3 regions of the Thioclava sp. F36-6 genome follow, and region 2 is predicted to be linked to each of the others. Evidence: riboswitches for the same ligand, from Rfam matches in the RefSeq annotation. Region 2 holds a riboswitch; each other region holds the start of a gene.

Region 1 (2,259 bases), on a different contig from region 2:
AGCGCAGGATATCGGGGTGATGGGCGTGCAGATAGACCGCGCCCGCGCCCTGACGCGCGCCCAGCTGGTTGGCATAGCTGAAACTGTCTTCGAGCAGCTTCATCACCGGGATCACGCCCGAGGACTGGTTCTCGATCCCTTTGATCGGCGCGCCGTATTCGCGGATATTGGTCAGCATCAGCGCCACGCCGCCGCCGCGTTTCGACAGTTGCAGCGCCGAGTTGATGCCGCGCCCGATGCTTTCCATGTTGTCTTCCAGCCGCAGCAGGAAACACGACACGAATTCGCCGCGCGCCTTTTTGCCCGCATTGAGGAAGGTCGGCGTCGCGGGCTGGAAGCGGCCCGCCAGCATCTCCTCCATCAGGCGCATCGCCAGCGCCTCGTCGCCGCGCGCGAGCGTCAGCGCCACCATCACGACGCGGTCCTCGTAGCGTTCGAGATACCGCTGCCCGTCACGGGTCTTCAGCGTATAGGAGGTGTAGTACTTGAACGCGCCGAGGAAGGTCGGAAAGCGGAACTTGGCGGCAAAGGCCGCGTCCCAGATCGCGCGCTGGAAGTTGCGCGAATACTGATCGAGCACGGCGGCGTCGTAATAGCCTTCCTCCACCAGATAGCCGAGCTTTTCGTCCAGCGAATGGAAGAACACCGTGTTCTGATTCACGTGGCGCAGGAAATATTGCCGCGCGGCCATCCGGTCGGCGTCGAAGCGGATATTGCCCTCCGCGTCATAGAGGTTGAGCATCGCATTGAGCGCGTGGTGATCAAGCCCCGCGAATTCCGAGGCCATGGCCCCGCTCGGTGTCACGTCGCTATCGAGCATTCCTGCCTCCAGAAGGTTTCGAGACCCGCGCGCACGCGGGCGATGTCACTGTCCGTGCCTGCCAACTCGAACCGGTAAAGCACGGGGATATTGCATTTGCGCGCCAGCAGATCGCCCGCGCAGGCGAAGAGTGCGCCGAAATTGCGATTGCCGCTGGCGATGACGCCGCACAGGCCCGCGCGGCGGGTGGGGTCGTTGAGAAAGGCGATGACCGGTTTCGCAACCGCGCCGCGCCCCTTGCCGTCGGCGTAGCTCGGGCAGATCAGGACATAGGGGCCGGGCGGGGTCGGCATCGGAGCCTCAGCCGAAACGGGCAGGCGCAGCGCGGGCAGGCCCAGCCGCTCCACGAAGCGCTGCGTGTTTCCCGACGCCGAGGAGTAATAGATCAGCTTTGCCTGTCCCATCGCGGCTAGGTCTCAAGCCAGCCGGTTGATCATGTCGGGGCGAAAGCCCGCCCAGTGATCCTCGTTCGCGATCACGACCGGGGCCTGACGGTAGCCGAGGTCCTGCACCATCTCCATCGCGGCGGCATCCTCGGTCAGGTCAATCACGTTGTAATCGATCCCCTTGGCATCGAGCGCGCGGGTCGTTGCGGTGCATTGCACGCAGGCCGGTTTCGCGTAGACGGTGATGGTCATTTTCCTGTCCCTTTGTTTGCTGTCGGCAGCGCGGGACTAGGCTCGTGGGCAGGGCGGAACAGCACACTGCCACGCGCCCGGGCCCTCCGCCGCGGTCGTCGTCTATCTGCTCTGGCAGGTCTCCTGGCTCGCGGCTCGAGCGCCTCTGGGTCCGTCTTCCCGGCGCATTGCACCAGTGACGTTCGGACCTAAGGCTCGCCGCTTACAGTTGCGGGGGCAGCGCCGGAATCTCACCGGCTTCCCTCTTCGCCTGCGGAGTGACTCGCAGGAACCAAAGCAACATCATATTGGGCGGTGAGGGGTGGTGGTGTCAATATATAGATTGCCCCGCCGCGCGAAACTCTCGCGCGACAGGGCTGCGTCAAGCCTCAGGCTCCGTCGCCAAGCGCCCGGATATGCGCCGGGAGGCGGGCGTTCTGGCCATACATGAAGTGGTTCTCCATGCGCTCCGAGAAGCGGCTGGCCTCGGTCTCGCGGCCCACGGCCTCGGCCATTTCGCGGATATGCATCGGGCTCGCCCCGCAGCACACGCCGAGGTAATTCACCCCGATCGCCTGCGCCTCGCGTGCGAAGGCGCCGATCTCGTAGCGGTTGCAGGCCAGCGGATCGAGCGCGGTCGGGAAGGTTCGACCGTGCGGCGAGGGGCAGGTGCAGCCGTTGTGATCGGAGAGGTTGAAGAAGGTGGGCTCCGCCTTCGTGGTCCGGTAGGGCACGGGCAGGGCGCCGACATGGCAGCTTACCGCCGCGCGCACCTTGCGCAGCCACGGCATCATTGTCTGCGGCCCGCGGAAGCAGTTCAGC
Region 2 (2,259 bases):
CTTCGGCGGGGCCTTCCTGATGATGGTCGCGCTTACCTATTTCATCGACGAGGGCAAAGAGGTCGACTGGATCCGAGCACTCGAACGCCGGTTGCGCGCGCTCGCCTCGATCCGCGGGCTCGAGATCGGCCTCGTGCTGATCGTCATTCTGGCCTTCACCTGGATCCTGCCGGAAGGGCGCGAAGACGAGTTCATGTTCGCCTCCATCTGCGGGCTTGCGACCTTCCTCGGTGTCGAAGTGCTCAGCCACGTGCTCGACCGGACGAATATCGCCGCCGAGACGGCCAAGGCGGGCCTCGGCGCGTTCCTCTATCTCGAAGTGCTCGACGCGTCCTTCAGCTTCGACGGGGTGATCGGGGCCTTCGCCCTGACTCAGAACCTGTTCCTGATCGCGATCGGTCTGGGGATCGGCGCGATGTATGTGCGCTCGATGACGCTGATGCTGGTGGAGCGCAACACGCTGAGTGAATTCCGCTATCTCGAGAACGGCGCCTTCTGGTCGATCCTGATCCTTTCCGTCGTCATGTTCGCGCAGACGCTGGTGGAAGTGCCCGAAGTGATTACCGGGCTGATCGGGGCGGGGCTGATCGGGCTAGCGCTCCTGTCCTCGATCCGGTTCAACCGGCGCAGCAGAGCCGCCGTCGAGAGTTGAAATTTTCTTGACAGACTGCGGCGCGCGCGGCACAGCAGGGGCACTTCGGTTCCGCCTTGGCGGATGAAAAGGGAACCCGGTGCGATGCGTGCATTCATTCCGGGGCTGCCCCCGCAACTGTGAGCGGCGAGTGACGGCTGACTGAGCCACTGGGGCGACCCGGGAAGGCCAGCCGAAACCAAGACCCGCGAGCCAGGAGACCTGCCGAGGCGCTCATCCTTTCTGCCTGTGCGGGGCGCGCAGCGGAGGCGGTCTTCCGTCAGTGGTGACATTCTCACCGTCGGCGGAAATTCCAAAAATTTCCAAAGACTTACGATGCGAAGTTCACGCGACCGCAGAGTCGCGATACGAGGGAATTGGATATGATCCGCACCCGTTTGACCATGGGCCTGATGCTCACCACCGCGCTGGCAGCCCCTGCGCTTGCGCAAGACAGCCAACCTTACCAACTCGATGAGATCGTGATCTATCACGGCGCGCTCGAGCCGCAATCGTCGGACAAGACCGCGCAGGCGGTCACCGTGCTGTCGCGCAACGAGCTGGAGCGTTCGGGCCAGACCCGCCTTGCCAATCTGATCGCGCAATCGCCGGGCGTCGGCATCCTGTCGCGCGGTCCGATGGGCGCGCAGACCGGCTTCACCATTCGCGGCGTGTCGCAGAACTACGTGAAGGTTATGGTGGACGGGATCGACGTCTCCGATCCGTCCGCGCCGCAGGTGCTGCCCGATCTGGGCCGGTTCAACACGTTCAACTACGACCGGGTCGAGATCATGCGCGGCTCGCAATCGGCGGTCTATGGCGGGCAGGCGGTCGCCGGTGTCATCAACCTCGACACGCCGCGCCCGACCGAGGATGGCGTGAGCCAGAGCGTCAAGTTTGAGCTCGGCTCCTACCACACCGCGAATGCGGCCTATAACTTCGGCTGGAAGAAGGGTGACGACGAGCTCGCGATCCAGCTTTCGAAAGTCTACACCGCAGGCTTCTCGGCCGCCGACAAGAAGAACGGCAATACCGAGAAAGACGGCTACCGCGCCGATCGCGTGAGCCTGCGTGCGCAGAAGCGTATCTCCGACAATCTGCTGATCGGCTTCAACGGGTTTGCGCAGAACGATCGGGGCGAGTTCGATAACGGCTTCAGCTCGCCGCCCACGGACAGCAACGAATACACCGTCCACAAGGAGCGGGGCGGGCGTCTCTTCGCGAAATTCGCGACAGGTCCGCTCGATCACGAGCTCGGTCTGACCTATTACACGACCTCGCGCTGGTATCCGGTCTATGACTATGGCTACGAGGGCAAGCGCCGCAAACTCGACTGGAAAGCCTCGACCGATCTCGGGCCGGGTCGCGTGACCTTCGGCGCCGATCGCACGCTGGAAACCTATACCGGCACCTATGTCACGGGCGATGTTCTGACCGCCGATACGGGCGTCTTCGGCGAATATGCCTTCTCGCCGATGGACGGGGTGAACGTGACCGCCTCGGCGCGCCATGACGATCACTCGGATTTCGGCGGCAACACCACGGGCCGTCTCGGCGTCACCTGGCAGGCCGATGCCGCGACCCTCTTGCGTGCCTCGGTGGGCAACGGGTTCCGCGCGCCGTCGGGC
Region 3 (2,259 bases), on a different contig from region 2:
CGTAGTAGAAGGTCTCGCCGATAATGATATCCGCGCCTTCCTCGACCGCCCAGCCGATCATCTCGTCGAACATCGCACGCACCTCGGCCTGTCGCGCCGGATCGGTGGGGTCCCAGATATTCGTGTTCGAGATATTGCCCGCCATCAGGTTGCCGGTCTTCGCATTGGCAACCTCGCGCGCGATCTTCAGCGCCGCACGGTTGAGCGGCTCCAGCAGGTCTTCCTTGCCGATCACGCGCATCTTCTCGCGGTGGCCGTTATAGGTGAAGGCCTCGACGATATCGCTGCCAGCGCGCTGGAAATCGACATGCAGATTGCGCAGCGCCTGCGGGTATTCGAGCGCCACCTCGGGCACGAATTCCCCGGCGGTCAGATAGCCGCGTCGTTCCAGTTCGAACAGGAAGCCCTCGGCGCAGATCACCGGGCGCGCGTCGAGCAGACGGGTCAGTTTGTTGTCATTCATGGAGAGATCCTCTCAGTTCATCCATGACCATCGTTTGGAAAAGCCGAGCCTCACAGGAAACGGAGTGCCGTTTCCTGCTGCAATGGTCCTCGGCCGGGCCGCAGCATGCGACCGCAAGACGAGAAACGGGTCAGAGGCCGCGTCGGGCGCGAGCACCGCCGCGCCGCACCGGTGGAGGCATCTCGATCGGCAAGGCGAAAGGCTGCGGGGTCAGCGACTCCAGCAGGAGTTCGCAGAACACCTCCACCGCGGGCGAGATCAGCGAGTGCGGATAGGCCTGCATATGGGCGACGATCGTCGCCTTCGCATAGGGCATGTCGCCCGGCAGCGTACCGAGCCATTCCATGTAGCCGAGCGTCCCCAACTCACGCGCACGCAGCGGCGAGATCGGTCCTATATCGAGTTGTAGCAGTGAAAGCGTTCGTTCCAAAAGCATCGCGCCCTCCGCGCAAAAGGGCGGGAGTGGTCGCGGCACGGCGATATGCGAGGTCCGATCTGGTCCATCTCTCGTCTCTCCGTCCCAGGGCACCCCGCCCGGGTTTAAGGTGACCGAGATGCGCTAGGCGCGCATCCGAGATGGCAGGTCTCCTGACTCGCGGGTCGTAGCTTCACCGGACCTTCCCAACCTTTGCAGGTCAGTGGCGTTTCCGGTGGCGCTCGCCGCTTACAGTTGCGGGGGCAGTCACGGAGTTGGGCATCGCCCGCACCGTGTTCCCTTTTCAGCCGACCCTTTGGGGCCGGACACCATCGCAGATTTGATCGCAGGAAAATCTGGCGCTGTCCAGAACGGATTGGGGCCTGTGGGACAAGCGGGCCCGCGTTGACGGAGATCAAGGTCGAAATGCGCCCCTGCGATAAAGTGCCCGCAGGTGCAAACAGGGGAGGCGAGCTCATGGCCACGAAGAAAGAAGTCATTCCTTTCGATAGCTTACGCCGCGAGGATGTCGCGCTTGTGGGCGGCAAGAACTCTTCGCTTGGCGAGATGGTGCAGGAGCTTGGCGCCAAGGGCATTCAGGTTCCGCCGGGCTTCGCCACCACCTCCGACGCCTATCGGATGTTCCTTGACGAGAACAATCTGACCGAGGCCATCGCGGGCTATCTCGCGGATTACGATGCCGACAAGATCAGCCTTCACGTCGCGGGGCAGAGCATTCGCGACACCATTGTGGCCGGGGACTGGCCCGACTCGACCGAGGCTGCGATCCGAGAGGCTTACCGCGATCTGTCGAAGCGGGCAGGGGTGCCCGAGGTCTCCGTCGCCGTACGCTCGAGCGCCACGGCCGAAGACCTTCCCGATGCCAGCTTTGCCGGTCAGCAAGAGACCTATCTGAACGTCTCGGGCGAAGAGGAGCTTCTGACCGCCTGCCGCAAGTGCTATGCCTCGCTCTTCACCGACCGCGCGATCACCTACCGCAAGCTCAGAGGGTTCAATCACCTCGATGTCGCGCTCTCCGTGGGCGTCCAGCAGATGGTGCGCTCCGATATCGGCGGGTCGGGCGTCATGTTCTCGATCGACACCGAAACCGGCTTCGACAAGGTCGTGCTGATCAGCGCTGCCTGGGGCTTGGGCGAAAACGTCGTGCAGGGCGCGGTCACGCCGGACGAGTTTCAGGTCTACAAGCCCTTCCTTGGCAAGGCGGGCGTCAAGCCGATCATCGAGAAGAAGCTCGGGGCGAAAGAGATCAAGATGATCTATGCCGGGCCGGACGCCCCGAACCCGGTGCGCAACGTGCCGACATCGAAAGCCGAACGCGGGAGGTTCGTCCTGTCGGATGACGAGGTGCTCGACCTCGCGC

The links. Region 2 has a riboswitch for cobalamin ahead of BMI88_RS14675 (TonB-dependent receptor). Riboswitches for the same ligand answer to the same signal wherever they lie in the genome.
Region 1: another riboswitch for cobalamin. It lies ahead of nrdH (glutaredoxin-like protein NrdH); the one in region 2 lies ahead of BMI88_RS14675 (TonB-dependent receptor).
Region 3: another riboswitch for cobalamin. It lies ahead of BMI88_RS06635 (hypothetical protein); the one in region 2 lies ahead of BMI88_RS14675 (TonB-dependent receptor).

What each region holds. Positions count from the first base shown of each region.
Region 1 covers NZ_MPZX01000001.1:1,434,091-1,436,349, forward strand. Annotated here, with positions in the region: gene nrdE (class 1b ribonucleoside-diphosphate reductase subunit alpha) at 1-820, opposite strand, end outside; gene nrdI (class Ib ribonucleoside-diphosphate reductase assembly flavoprotein NrdI) at 802-1,224, opposite strand; gene nrdH (glutaredoxin-like protein NrdH) at 1,237-1,458, opposite strand; cobalamin riboswitch at 1,554-1,749, opposite strand; gene BMI88_RS06630 (homocysteine S-methyltransferase family protein) at 1,827-2,259, opposite strand, start outside.
Region 2 covers NZ_MPZX01000003.1:90,141-92,399, forward strand. Annotated here, with positions in the region: gene BMI88_RS14670 (DUF475 domain-containing protein) at 1-652, shown strand, start outside; cobalamin riboswitch at 682-876, shown strand; gene BMI88_RS14675 (TonB-dependent receptor) at 1,015-2,259, shown strand, end outside.
Region 3 covers NZ_MPZX01000001.1:1,436,504-1,438,762, forward strand. Annotated here, with positions in the region: gene BMI88_RS06630 (homocysteine S-methyltransferase family protein) at 1-463, opposite strand, end outside; gene BMI88_RS06635 (hypothetical protein) at 594-899, opposite strand; cobalamin riboswitch at 1,024-1,227, opposite strand; gene ppsA (phosphoenolpyruvate synthase) at 1,356-2,259, shown strand, end outside.